DNA from 3 places in the Pseudomonas sp. Z8(2022) genome. Region 2 is predicted to be linked to each of the others. Evidence: predicted binding sites of a transcription regulator. Region 2 holds the regulator's gene; each other region holds the start of a gene.
What was found. Region 2 encodes FliA, which starts transcription of late flagellar genes. Its sites were predicted from a motif close to CTAAAGTTTNNNNNNNNNNNGCCGNTAA; they were not measured.
Positions count from the first base shown of each region.

Region 1: OEG79_RS11455 (methyl-accepting chemotaxis protein) is a predicted target of FliA. The motif match lies at 3,637-3,664, and genes of this name have one in related genera.
Region 3: OEG79_RS09370 (methyl-accepting chemotaxis protein) is a predicted target of FliA. The motif match lies at 771-798, and genes of this name have one in related genera.

Region 1 is NZ_CP107549.1:2,410,858-2,415,596, forward strand. It holds gene fabA (3-hydroxyacyl-[acyl-carrier-protein] dehydratase FabA) at 140-655, shown strand; gene fabB (beta-ketoacyl-ACP synthase I) at 667-1,887, shown strand; gene OEG79_RS11455 (methyl-accepting chemotaxis protein) at 1,946-3,571, opposite strand; gene OEG79_RS11460 (amidohydrolase family protein) at 3,702-4,712, opposite strand.
Region 2 is NZ_CP107549.1:1,691,796-1,696,534, forward strand. It holds gene flhA (flagellar biosynthesis protein FlhA) at 1-243, shown strand, start outside; gene flhF (flagellar biosynthesis protein FlhF) at 255-1,565, shown strand; gene fleN (flagellar synthesis regulator FleN) at 1,657-2,487, shown strand; gene fliA (RNA polymerase sigma factor FliA) at 2,484-3,230, shown strand; gene OEG79_RS08055 (chemotaxis response regulator CheY) at 3,329-3,703, shown strand; gene OEG79_RS08060 (protein phosphatase CheZ) at 3,723-4,511, shown strand; gene OEG79_RS08065 (chemotaxis protein CheA) at 4,524-4,739, shown strand, end outside.
Region 3 is NZ_CP107549.1:1,977,810-1,982,548, forward strand. It holds gene OEG79_RS09365 (Na+/H+ antiporter family protein) at 1-726, shown strand, start outside; gene OEG79_RS09370 (methyl-accepting chemotaxis protein) at 842-2,524, shown strand; gene OEG79_RS09375 (LysR substrate-binding domain-containing protein) at 2,525-3,427, opposite strand; gene OEG79_RS09380 (FMN-dependent NADH-azoreductase) at 3,547-4,155, shown strand; gene OEG79_RS09385 (ABC-F family ATPase) at 4,208-4,739, opposite strand, start outside.

The DNA of each region.
Region 1 (4,739 bases), 720 kb from region 2:
TGTACTCACGGCGCTGTGACTTTCGCCACAACGCAACAGTCTATGACTAGGCTGCCGGCAGTAGCCCCCTATTTTTCAGGCGCGCCGGCCAGGACGATCCGCCCAGCCTTAGAAGCATGGGGACAATTGAGGAGCTCGCATGACAAAACAACACGCCTACTCTCGGGAAGATCTGCTCGCCTGCGGCCGCGGCGAACTGTTCGGCCCCGGGAACGCGCAACTGCCCGCCCCGAACATGCTGATGATCGATCGCATCGTTCATATCAGCGAAACCGGCGGCAAGCACGGCAAGGGCGAAATCGTCGCTGAGCTCGACATCAACCCGGACCTGTGGTTCTTCGGTTGCCACTTCGAAGGCGACCCGGTCATGCCAGGCTGCCTCGGCCTCGATGCCATGTGGCAGCTGGTCGGCTTCTACCTGGGCTGGCAGGGCAACCCGGGCCGTGGACGTGCTCTGGGTAGCGGCGAGGTGAAATTCTTCGGTCAGGTACTGCCGACCGCCAAGAAAGTCACCTACAACATCCATATCAAGCGCACCATCAACCGCTCGCTGATCCTCGGTATTGCCGATGGCAGCGTCAGCGTCGACGGCCGCGAGATCTACAGCGCCGAAGGCCTGCGCGTAGGCCTGTTCACCTCTACCGACAGTTTCTGAAGGACTTGCACATGCGTCGTGTCGTGATTACCGGTCTGGGCATCGTTTCCTGCCTGGGCAATGACAAAGAAGCCGTTGCCGACAGCCTCCGCGCGGGCAAATCCGGCATCCGTTTCAACCCTTCCTATGCCGAAATGGGTCTGCGCAGCCATGTTTCCGGTTCGGTCAACCTGAACCTGGAAGAACTGATCGACCGCAAGCTGTTTCGCTTCATGGGCGACGCCGCCGCCTATGCCTACCTGGCGATGGAGCAGGCCGTGAAGGACTCGGGGCTCAGCGAGGAACAGGTTTCCAATCCGCGCACCGGCCTGATCGCCGGTTCCGGTGGTGCATCCACCCTGAACCAGATGGAAGCCATCGACACCCTGCGCGAGAAGGGCGTCAAACGTGTCGGCCCATATCGCGTCACCCGGACCATGGGCAGCACCGTCTCCGCCTGCCTGGCCACGCCGTTCAAGATCAAGGGCATTAACTACTCGATTTCTTCGGCCTGTGCCACCAGCGCCCACTGCATCGGCAACGCCGTCGAGCAGATCCAGCTGGGCAAGCAGGACGTGGTCTTCGCCGGCGGCGGTGAAGAGGAGCACTGGAGCCAGAGCTGCCTGTTCGACGCCATGGGCGCCCTCTCCACCCAGTACAACGACACCCCGGAAAAAGCCTCGCGCGCCTACGACGCCAAGCGTGACGGCTTCGTCATCGCCGGCGGTGGCGGCATGGTCGTGGTCGAGGAGCTGGAACACGCCCTAGCCCGCGGTGCCAAGATCTACGCGGAAATCGTCGGCTACGGCGCAACCAGCGACGGTTACGACATGGTCGCCCCGAGCGGTGAAGGCGCGATCCGCTGCATGCAGCAGGCCCTGGCCACCGTCGACACCCCGATCGACTACCTGAACACCCACGGCACCTCCACCCCGGTTGGCGACGTTGCCGAGATCCGCGGCATCCGCGAAGTGTTCGGCGACAAGGCCCCGGCCATCAGCTCCACCAAGAGCCTGTCCGGCCACAGCCTCGGCGCTGCCGGCGTGCAGGAAGCGATCTACTGCATGCTGATGATGGAAGGCAACTTCATCGCCGGCTCGGCCAATATCGACGAACTCGATCCGGAAGTGGCCGACATGCCGATCCAGCTCTCCACCGTGGAAAACGCCAAGCTCGACACAGTGATGAGCAACAGCTTCGGCTTCGGCGGCACCAACGCCACCCTGGTGCTCAAGCGCTGGACCGGCAAGTAATTGCTGCTGCGGTAAAGAAAACGGCGCCCTCGGGCGCCGTTTTTGTTTGTAGCCTACCTCAGACCTTGAAGCGCGCCACCAGGTTGTTGAGATCGATTGCCAGGCGCGACAGCTCCTGGCTCGCCGCGCTGGTCTGGTTGGCGCCAGCGGAAGTCTGCATCGACAGGTCGCGGATGTTGACCAGATTGCGGTCCACCTCGCGCGCCACCTGCGCCTGCTCTTCGGAAGCACTGGCAATCACCAGGTTGCGTTCGTTGATCGAAGAGATCGCTTGCGTGATCTGTTCCAGCGCCGCCCCTGCGGCCTGCGCCACCTCCAGCGTCGAGCGGGCGCGGCCATTGCTGCTCTGCATGGCATTGACGGCGCGATCGGTACCGCTCTGGATGCCACCGATCATCTGCTCGATCTCCTGAGTCGACTGCTGGGTGCGATGGGCCAGCGCCCTCACCTCGTCGGCCACCACGGCGAAGCCACGACCGGCATCACCGGCACGGGCCGCTTCGATGGCAGCATTGAGTGCCAGCAGATTGGTCTGCTCGGCGATGGAGCGAATCACGTCGAGCACCTTGCTGATCTCACGAACACGCTCGGCCAACTGCTCCACCTCACCCGAGGTAGTGGTGACGTCATCGGCCAGTTGGCCGATGGAGTCGACGGTCTGACGCACCTGCTCACGGCCCTGCAGCGCGGTAACGTTCGATTCGCGCGAAGCTTCGGAGGTACTCACGGCATTGCGCGCCACCTCTTCGACTGCAGCGGTCATCTCGTTGACTGCCGTAGCGGCCTGCTCGATCTCGGTATTCTGCTGATGCAGACCACGGGTCGAATCCTCGGTCACCGCATGCAGTTCTTCGGAAGCCGACGCCAGCTGGTTGGACGAGTCGGCAATGCGCTGGATGGTCTCGCGAAGGCTGGCCTGCATCTGGCTCAGGGAGTGCTGCAGCTTGCTCAGCTCGTCGTTTCCTTCAACAGGAACCTCGCGGGTCAGATCACCGGACGCGATCACCTCGGCTACGCTTACCGCCTGGTTGAGCGGCTGGGTGATACTGCGGGTCAGCACCAAGGCCAGCACAACCGTCAGCACTGCAGCCAACACCATGGCAATGATTACCCCACGCAACGCGCTGGCCACCATACCGCCCGCCTCGATGGCGACCGTCTCCGCGCCCTTCTCGTAGAAATTGGCCAGTTCAATCAGCGCAGAAGTTGCAGCATTGGCATAGCCATTGAGCTCGCTATTGACGACGCTGATGGCCTCGTCGACCAGCCCCTGACGGGAGAATTCCATTACCTTGGCATGCGCCTGCAGGTACAGACCAAGCGCATCCTTGAAGCGTCGAAAAGCCTCCTTGGATTCCGCCTTGGCTGCTGCATGGGCCTCCAGGTCGCTCACTCGCTGGCTCAGCTCGCGGGAAACCGTCTCCACGCTGGCTAGGCCTTCACGCAGGCCATCGGCACTGCGATTCAGCATCAGGCGTAGGGTCAGTGCACGGACGCGTAAGAAATTTGCTTCGACATCGCCGGCGGTAACCAGCCCGGGGGTCCAGTAAGTCGCTGCCTCCTCTGCCGCATTGTTGATGCCGTTGAGGCGGAACACGGCGAACACGCCAAGCAAAATCACTACGGCAGCAATCAGAGCGAAACCAAGCGCAGCACGCATGGCGATCGAGATTTGTCGAAACATCGGGATATCTCCGAAAAAGCGAAAAGAACGCCGCTGGTGCGGCGTTCTTTTTGGGGGTGCTCCCTTAATCGGCAGACGCGCGACAAAGTTTAGCTGCCATCGGTAGACAACCTGACCTCAACCACAGGTTCTAAAGCCCCAGTTCCTCACGCCTGGCTGCCGGCAGCAATGCCAGGAAATTGTCCCGTGCCACCTTGTGCGCCACGTTTTCAGGCAGAGCGTCGAGGAAAGGATCGAAGCCCTTCATGTACTCACCCAGGCTGCCGAAGCGCCCGACCACATCCGAGCCCAGCATGAAGCGCTCCGGATAACTGCTGACCAGTTGCACCCACTTCGCTTCGGGCTTGCCGTTCGCGTCCAGCAGATAGGGACGCAGCATGGTCCAAGACAGGTCGATGTACAGATTCGGATACTGCCCGAGCATGCGCTCGACCGTGTCCAGCAGAAAATCGAGCTTCTTCTGATGACGGTGAATCTCGGCACTGGTACCGGCATGCGCCCAGATGAAGCGAACATGCGGGTGGTTGCGCAGCGCGGTCTCGATTTCCTCCAGGTAGATGGGCTTGGGTTCGCGCTTCGAGGTGATGTTCGAATGCAGCATCACCGGCAGATCGTATTCGGCCGCCAGGTGAAAGACCCGCGCCAAAGCTTCGTTGCTCGCGCGTGGGGCACTGCCGTGAATCAGCGCGGTGAGATCGTCGTGTCGTGTGAAGACTTCGCCAATGCCCTGCCAAAGGCCGGGGTCGAGTTCCAGCATGCGGCGGATATGCGCGTCGGCATTCTTGTCGTTGGGGTTGAAGCCGGACAGAAACGGATGGAAACGCTTGCGCTGCTCCGCCGGCAGACGCTTGTAGGCATCGGCGATGAACACGTCGGTGGCGCTGTACCAATAGGCATTGGCGTCGTCACCGGCGTAATAGCGTGGACGCTTGGGCTCGTCCTCATCCCACTTCTTGGCCACCGGGATGCCAGAGAACATCACATGATCGACGTTGTTCTCTGCCATTTTCTCCAGCAACTCATCCATCCCGGCGCTTTCCTGAAAGAAGTCGACATAGTGCAGATGGGCGTCGCTGTAGCGGTATTCCCTGGCCTGGGCACTGCAGGCGATCAGGGTACCGAGCACAAGAATCCATGGCATCGTTCTAGATTGAAGCAAGGGCGAGTC
Region 2 (4,739 bases):
GGTAGCGAGGATGGCATCCTCCTCGAACCGGGCATGGCCGAGAAGCTGCAGCGATCCCTGGTGGAAGCGGCGCAGCGCCAGGAAATGCTCGGCAAGCCGGTGATTCTGCTGGTGGCCGGGCCGGTTCGGGCGATGCTGTCGCGCTTCGCGCGGCTGGCGGTACCCAGCATGCACGTGCTGGCGTACCAGGAAATTCCGGACAACAAGCAGGTCACCATAGTCGCTACGGTCGGCCAGAACTGAGGTAGAGGGTCATGCAGGTCAAACGTTTCTTCGCCGCCGATATGCGGACCGCCATGAAACTGGTGCGTGACGAACTGGGCGCTGACGCCTCGATCATCGGCAACCGCCGTGTCGCCGGTGGCGTCGAGCTGACTGCCGCCCTGGATTACCAGGCGCCGACGCCGGTCCGCCCGAACCCGGCGCTTGAGGCCGAACTGCGCAAGACTCAGGCGCGCATCGTCAGCGCCCAGGCAGAGCTGGCCACCCGCTCCGAACAGGACGCCGGCAAGGACCGTCAGCTGTTCGCCAATGAATCGCTGCTGGCGCCCGAGCTCCCGGTAACGCCAGTCAAGCCGCAGCGCCCGGTCGAGGTCGCAGCGTCGGCCGCGCCGGCGGTCGACCCGCGCGCGCTGGATGCCATGCGCTTCGAACTGCATGGTCTGCGCGAGCTGATCGAGGTGCAGCTGGGCTCCATCGCCTGGGGACAGTTGCAGAATCGCCGTCCGCAGCAGGCCAATCTGTGGCGCCGTCTGCAGCGCATGGGGCTATCCGCCGAGCTGTCGCAGGCATTGCTGGGCAAGGTCGCCGGTGTGGCCGAGCCACGTCAGGCCTGGCGCATGCTTCTGGCGCACCTGGCTCACGCGATCAAGACGCCCAAGGTCGAGCCTCTGGAAGAGGGTGGGGTAATTGCTCTGGTCGGTCCGGCCGGCATGGGCAAGACCACCACGCTGGCCAAGCTGGCCGCGCGCTATGTGCTTAAGTACGGGGCGCAACAGGTCGCTCTGGTGAGTATGGACAGCTTCCGTATTGGCGCACAGGAGCAACTCAAGACTTTGGGGCGTATCCTTGGTGTATCGGTGACGCAGATCGATCCGGGTCAGTCTCTGCTGCAGGCCCTGGCGCCGCTGGCCAAGAAGCGCGTGGTGCTGATCGATACTGCCGGGCTGCCGGGCAATGATCCGGCCCTGCGTCTGCAACTGGAAAGCCTCGCCTCGGCACGCATCAAGGCGAAAAATTATCTGGTTCTGGCTGCAACAAGTCAGAGTCAAGTGCTCAAGGCGGCCTACCATAGTTACAAGCGCTGCGGCCTCGCAGGCTGCATACTGACGAAACTGGATGAAGCCGCGAGCCTGGGCGAGGTTTTGGGTCTGGCTATAGGCCATCAACTGCCGGTAGCCTATGTGACGGACGGCCCGCGGATTCCTGACGATCTGCAGGTACCGCGCAGTCATCAGCTGGTCAGCCGTGCGGTAGGCCTGCAGGCTGCCGAGGAGCCGAGTGAGGATGCCATGGCGCAGATGTTCGCCGGCCTCTACCACAGCCCGGCGCAGCGAGCCGGTTGAAGCGGCGAGAATGTTGCACCCTCTGGCGCATATGGCGCGGGAGTGAACGGCCTGATGGCCAAGTCGAAGTTAGACAAGGTGTAAAGAAAACATGGGTATGCATCCCGTACAGGTGATCGCGGTGACCGGCGGCAAGGGTGGCGTCGGCAAGACCAATGTGTCGGTGAATCTGTCCATGGCCCTGGCCGATCTCGGTCGTCGGGTGATGTTGATGGATGCCGACCTGGGGCTGGCCAATGTCGACGTGTTGCTGGGGTTGACGCCCAAGCGCACGCTGGCCGATGTCATTGCAGGTGAATGCGATCTGCGCGATGTCCTGCTGCAGGGACCGGGTGGCATTCGCATCGTGCCGGCCGCATCCGGCACGCAGAGCATGGTCAGCCTCACGCCGATGCAGCATGCCGGTCTGATTCAGGCTTTCAGCGATATCAGTGAAAACCTCGATGTGCTGGTGATCGATACCGCCGCCGGCATCGGCGATGCAGTGGTCAGTTTCGTGCGCGCCGCGCAGGAAATCCTTGTGGTGGTGTGCGATGAGCCCACTTCGATCACCGATGCCTATGCGTTGATCAAACTGCTCAATCGTGACCACGGCATCAGCCGCTTCCGCGTCCTGGCCAACATGGCCCACAGCCCGCAGGAAGGGCGCAATCTCTTTGCTAAGCTGACCAAAGTGACCGATCGCTTCCTCGATGTCGCCCTGCAGTACGTCGGTGCCGTGCCCTACGATGAGTGCGTGCGCAAGGCCGTGCAGAAGCAGCGCGCAGTCTATGAAGCCTTCCCGCGATCCAAATGCGCGCTGGCGTTCAAGGCGATAGCTCAGAAAGTTGACACCTGGCCGCTGCCGGCCAATCCCCGCGGCCATCTGGAGTTTTTCGTCGAGCGTCTGGTACAGCAACCGACTGCAGACTCGGCCGTATGACAGCAGCCTCTGGACTTCGTATGTATAACAAGGCTCAGGCGCAGGACTCCCAGCATCAGCTGATCGAGCGTTACGCTCCGTTGGTCAAGCGCATCGCCTACCACCTGCTGGCGCGCCTGCCTGCCAGCGTGCAGGTCGATGATCTGATCCAGGCCGGCATGATCGGCCTGCTCGAAGCCTCGCGCAAATACGACGCCGGCAAGGGTGCCAGTTTCGAGACATTCGCCGGTATTCGTATCCGTGGCTCCATGCTCGACGAGGTGCGCAAGGGGGATTGGGCGCCGCGTTCGGTGCACCGCAACAGCCGTATGGTGAGCGACGCCATTCGTGCCGTCGAAGCAAGAACAGGACGCGACGCTAAAGATCACGAGGTTGCGGCCGAACTCCAATTGAGTCTGGAAGATTACTACGGCATTCTTGGCGACACTTTGGGCAGCCGCCTGTTCAGTTTCGACGACCTGTTACAGGACGGCGAGCATGGCGGGCTGCACGAAGACGCCACGCACACCCACCTCGAACCTTCGCGGGACCTCGAAGACGAACGCTTCCAGGCGGCCTTGGCCGATGCCATCGCCGGCTTGCCGGAGCGCGAACGTCTGGTGCTGGCGCTGTATTACGATGAAGAACTGAACTTGAAGGAAATCGGTGAAGTGCTGGGGGTTAGCGAGTCGCGCGTGAGCCAGTTGCACAGCCAGTGCGCGGCGCGTTTGCGCTCGCGGCTGAGTGAATGGCGCGCCAATTGAAGCGGCGTACTCGCAGGCAGAAACGGTTTCACGATTAAAGGACGTAGTTGCAAGCGCAATACGTTTGGGACTGTACGGAGGTCGACTTGGACAAGAACATGAAAATCCTCATCGTTGACGATTTCTCGACGATGCGACGGATCATCAAGAACCTCTTGCGGGACTTGGGTTTCACCAACACCGCGGAAGCCGACGACGGCACCTCGGCTTTGCCGATGCTGCAAAGCGGCAGCTTCGACTTTCTGGTGACCGACTGGAACATGCCCGGCATGACCGGTATCGACCTGCTGCGTGCCGTGCGTGCCGATGAGCGCCTCAAGCACCTGCCGGTGCTGATGGTGACCGCCGAAGCCAAGCGCGATCAGATCATTGAGGCGGCCCAGGCCGGCGTGAATGGCTACGTGGTCAAACCCTTCACCGCTCAGGTGCTGAAGGAAAAGATCGAGAAGATCTTCGAGCGGGTTAACGGCTGATGCCGGCCGCGAGGGTGCTATGGAACACGATGACTCTACGATGGGTGACCTTGAGTCGACCCTGAAAAGCAACGCCCGCGATCTGGTCGACAGTCTCGAACAAGGTAACTTCGGCGCCGCGGTGCAACTGATCAACGAGCTCAACAAGGTCCGCGACCGCGGGCTGTATCACGAAGTCGGCAAGCTGACCCGTGAGTTGCACAACGCCATCGTCAACTTTCAGCTTGACGCGCGCATGCCCCATGCTCAGGAACTTTCGCAGATCGCCGACGCGACCGAGCGCCTGAACTATGTCGTGACCATGACCGAGAGGGCCGCCAATCGCACCATGGATCTGGTCGAGCAGAGCGCGCCGCTGGTCAACGACATGAGCGACGAGGCGCAGAGTCTGAGCGTCGAGTGGGGTCGTTTCATGCGCCGCGAAATTGACGCCGATGGCTTCCGTGAGCTTGCCAAGCGAGTCGAGCTGTTCCTGGCCCGTAGCGAACGGGATGGCGCCAAGCTCTCAGGTTATCTAAACGACATTCTGCTGGCACAGGACTACCAGGACCTCACCGGTCAGGTGATCAAGCGAGTCACCCAGTTGGTGACCGAAGTGGAAAGCAACCTGCTCAAGCTGATGTTGATGGCGAGTCAGGTCGATCGTTTTGCCGGTATTCAGCACGACCACGAAGTGTTGCGCAAAGAGCAGGAAAAATTAAAAGAGCCGTCGCGGGGTGAAGGTCCGCAGATTCATGCCGATAAGCGTGATGACGTCGCCTCCAGTCAGGACGATGTCGACGACCTGCTGTCCAGTCTAGGGTTCTAAGGAGCACACAATATGAGCTTCGGCGCCGATGAAGAGATTCTCCAGGATTTCCTGGTAGAGGCCGGCGAGATTCTCGAACAGTTGTCCGAACAGTTGGTCGAGCTGGAAAGCCGACCGGACGACATGAACCTGCTCAACGCCATCTTTCGCGGTTTCCATACCGTCAAGGGTGGTGCAGGCTTCCTCCAGCTCAACGAGCTGGTGGAGTGCTGCCATATCGCCGAAAAC
Region 3 (4,739 bases), 290 kb from region 2:
CTGGGCATGCTTTTCGGCCTGCTCGTGGCGGTGCTGTTCAGTTATCGCGGCAAGCGCGCGTATGACCTGGATAAGGTTGCCCAGAGCGAGCGCGTCGATGTTCAGTACAACCCGCTGAGCCTGCTGGTTGCGGGGGGGGCCATCGCCGTGGCGTTCGTCGTGCAGCTGTGGCTGGATTCGATGATCATCGGCGCGCTGGTCGGCTTCGTGATCTTTTCGGTGTCCGGCGTGGTGCGCTGGAAAGAGGCGGACGGCCTGTTCACCGAAGGCATGAAAATGATGGCCATGATCGGCTTCATTATGATCTCCGCCCAGGGTTTCGCCGAGGTGATGACCGCCACTGGCGAGGTCAAGAGCCTGGTGGATGCCTCTGCCGAGTGGATTGGCAACAGCCGTGGCCTTGGCGTGTTCATGATGCTGCTAGTGGGACTGCTGGTGACCATGGGCATCGGCTCGTCGTTCTCCACCGTGCCGATCATCGCCGCGATCTTCGTGCCGCTGTGCATCCAGCTGGGCTTCAGCCCGCTGGCCATCGTCTGCATCGTCGGCACCGCCGGTGCTCTGGGCGATGCCGGTTCCCCGGCATCGGACTCCACGCTTGGCCCGACCTCGGGGCTCAACGCCGATGGTCAGCACAATCACATCTGGGACAGCGTGGTGCCTACCTTCCTGCACTACAACCTGCCGCTGCTGGCGTTCGGCTGGGCGGCCGCCATGCTCCTCTGACGGCGTGAGCCGACGCCGAATTAAGTTTTCGGCGCGTGGGGTCGCTTAATTCTTCCACGGGGCTGCCGATACATCGGTAGCCCCGTTTTGCTTCCGCATAAGAAGGACAACAAGAATGCGCCTCACATTAAAAAGCAAAGTGATCCTGCTCGCGCTGGTTCCCGTCATCCTCTTCGCGCTGGTGCTCAGTGGCACCGCCGCGCGAGTCCTGCAGAACCTTGCGGTTGACGAAGTGGCCGAGACGCGCGAGCGCTTGCTGCAGGAAAAACGCACCGAGCTGGAGCATTACATCCAGATCGCCCTGGGCTCCGTGAAGGGGCTCTACGACAGCGCCGCAGAGGGTGACATGGCCAGTCGCGAACAGGCCATCGCCATTCTTTCCAAGATCAAGTACGGCGCAGATGGCTACTTCTTCGGCCACGATTCCAACGTGGTGCGCCTGTTCCGTGGTGACAGCCCGGTGGATGTCGGCAAGAACCTGGCTGACCGGCGCGACTCCAACGGCGTCTACATCAACCGCGAGCTGGTCAACGTGGCGAAGAACAACAGCTACTTCGTCAACTATTCCTCGCCGCTGCCAGGCAATGAATCGGTGATGGTGCCCAAGCTCGCCTACAGCTACTACCTGCCGAAGTGGGACATGGCTCTTGGCACCGCACTGAACCTCGATGGCATCGAGGCGCAGATCAGCGAGGTGCAGAAAGATATCGACCAGCGTATCAACACCATCATCACCAGCATCGTGGTCGTGGCGGTGATTCTGCTGCTGGTGTTCGGGGCGGTCGGCGTATGGCTGGGTAACGCATTCCTGCGTCCGCTGCAGCAGATCAAGGACAACCTCGACGACATCGCGGCGGGTGAGGGCGACCTGACCCGTCGTTTGCCCGTGACCAGTGATGATGAACTGGGGCAACTGTCCGGCTCGTTCAACCGGTTTGTCGAGAAGGTGCACGGTCTGGTTCGGCAGATCGTCGAGATGACCGGGCAGCTCACCGAGTTGGTCAATCAGGTTTCCGAGCAGGCGCAACGTTCGGAGCAGGCGATGGCACAGCAGCGCCACGAGACCGATCAGGTGGCCACGGCGATCAACGAAATGTCGGCCGCTGCTCACGAAGTCGCGAAAAGTGCGCAGAACGCCGCAGAAGCCGCGCAGCAGACCGACCGCGAAGGTCAGGCGGCGAAGAGTGTGGTCGACGGCAGCATCCAGCGTATTCATTCGCTGGTAGAGGACATCCGCAGCAGTGGTGTCTCGCTCGACAGCCTGCAGCAGGACGTGCAGTCGATCGTCAGCGTGCTCGATGTGATTCGCTCCATTGCCGAGCAGACCAACCTGCTGGCGCTCAACGCGGCCATCGAGGCGGCGCGTGCCGGTGAAGCCGGGCGAGGTTTCGCCGTGGTCGCCGATGAGGTGCGGGCGCTGGCCAGCCGTACCCAGCAGAGCACTCAGGAAATCCAGGGCATGATCGATCGTCTGCAGCAGGGCACGCAGCAGTCGGTGAGTTCGATGCGGCGCTCCAGCGATGCCGGCGAACTGACCAGCGAGCAGGCCAACAAGGCCGGAGAATCCCTCGATGCCATCGCTCAACTGATCGCCACCATCAACGCGATGAACGCGCAGATCGCCAGCGCCGCAGAGGAGCAGACCGCTGTGGCCGAGGAGATCAACCGCAGCGTGCACCAGATCGCGGTTGCCGTGGACAGCGTCGCCGATGAAACCGAGCGCGGCGCGCAGACGGCTCGCAGCCTGGCGGGTCTCGGTGAGCGTCTGGGAGCGCTGGTGCGTCAGTTCCGCATCTGATCAGACCGGGTAGCTCCAGCGGCTGAAAGCGTCGCTCAGCAGTTCGATCCAGGCGCGGACTGCTGGCGACATGCCGCGCCTGTGGGTATAGGCCAGCTGGATGTGGCCTTGCGGTACGGTCCACTGCGGCAGCAGGGCGATGAGACGACCGTCGGCCAGTTCCTCGTGACAATGCGTGGTCGGTAGCAGCGTGATGCCGATCCCCGCCAATGCTGCAGCCTTGCGCATGGGAAAGTCGTCGACCGCCAGGCGTGCTTCCAGGGCAATTTCCCGAACTTGCTGCGTCGTGGCGTGACAGAAGCGCAGATGGATACGCCGATCTGCGCGAATCGAACCCAGAGCCGGCAGTTGCTGGAGATCCTCAGGCTGTTCCAGGTTCAGCCCGCTGATCAGCTCCGGGTGCGCCACGATATGGGCGCGCGCAGGCAGCAGGCGGCGTGTGATCAGGCTGGGTTCTTCATCATTGACGTTACGCACGCGCAGGGCCACATCCACGGCCTCGTTGAGCAGGTCGACGCGGCGGCTTGTCTGCAGTACTTCCAGCTGCACCCTGGGGTAGCGCTTCAGGAACTCGCTGATCAGGTCCGGCAGCAGCGTCACGCCAGGTGGCGTTGAGAACCGCACCCGGCCGCGCGGCTCGCTGGTCAGGTTGGCCACGGTTTCCTCGGCCTGTTCGGCTTCCAGCAGCATCGCCTGGCAATGACGCAGGTAGCGTTCGCCGATATCGGTGAGTGCCAGCTTGCGCGTCGAACGCTGCAGCAGGCGTGCGCCCAGGCGGTGTTCCAATTCTGCGATGCGTCGTGACAAACGTGACTTGGGAATGCCTAGCAGCCTTCCGGCAGCGGTGAAACCACCGGCCTCCACCACTTTGGCGAAGTAGAACAAGTCGTTGAGGTCTTGCATTTCAGTGTCCTATATATGGGACGAAGCATCGCATTTTTGCGATCTTATCGGCTATTGGCTTCATGGATAGTATCTCCGCCAACGCACCGTTACGTCGCATCACACTCTGGAGATACGCCATGAACCTACTGCACCTCGATTCCAGCATCCTCGGCGATGCATCCGCTTCCCGTCAGCTCAGCCGCGCCGTGGTCGAGGCCTGGGGCGTTGTCGCGCCGAATGCCCAGGTGACTTACCGCGATCTGGCCAGCGACGCGATCAGTCACCTCTCCGCTGCCAGCCTGGTCGCCGCTGGTACGCCGGCCGAATTGCGCGATGCTGCGCAGAAGCACGAAGCCGAGCTGGCCGAACGCACGCTGGAAGAGTTTATTGCGGCCGATGCCATCGTCATCGGTGCGCCGATGTACAACTTCACCATCCCCACCCAGCTCAAGGCCTGGATTGATCGGATCGCGGTAGCCGGCAAGACCTTCCGCTATACCGAAAGCGGCCCTGTAGGGCTGGCAGGCGGCAAGAAAGTGGTGATCGTTTCCACGGCCGGCGGCCTGCATGCCGGTCAGCCGAGTGGTCAGGCGCACGAGGATTATCTGGTGTACGTGCTCAACTTCCTCGGCATCGAGGAGATCGAGATCGTCCGTGCCGAAGGCCTGTCCTACGGCGAGGAGCCTCGCGCCGAGGCCCTGAATGGCGCCGGTCAGCGAATTGCCGAGCTGTTCGTCGCCGCCTGAGGCGAAATAAAAAAGCCCGCTTTCGCGGGCTTTTTGTGCCTGGGGCAGGGGGTCAGACGATGATGCCCTGGCTGCGCAGGTAGTCGTCATAGGTGCCGCTGAAGTCGGTCACGCCGTTGTCGCTCAGTTCGATGATGCGCGTGGCCAGGGAGCTGACGAATTCACGGTCGTGGCTGACGAAGATCAGCGTGCCCGGGTAGTTCTCCAGTGCCAGGTTGAGCGCTTCGATCGATTCCATGTCGAGGTGGTTGGTCGGTTCGTCCATCACCAGCACGTTGGGCTTCTGACAGGCCAGCTTGCCGAACAGCATGCGGCCCTGTTCACCACCGGAGAGCACCTTGACCGACTTCTGGATTTCGTCGGAGGAGAACAGCATGCGGCCCAGGGCTGCGCGAATGTTCTGCTCGCCGCTGGTCCACTGGCCCATCCACTCGAACAGGGTTTCGTCGGTCTCGAAGTCGTGGGCGTGGTCCTGGGCGTAGTAGCCGACCTCGGCGCTGTCGGTCCACTTCACGCTGCCGGCGTCCGGCTGCATCTCGCCGACCAGGGTGCGCAGCAGGGTGGTCTTGCCGATACCGTTGGGG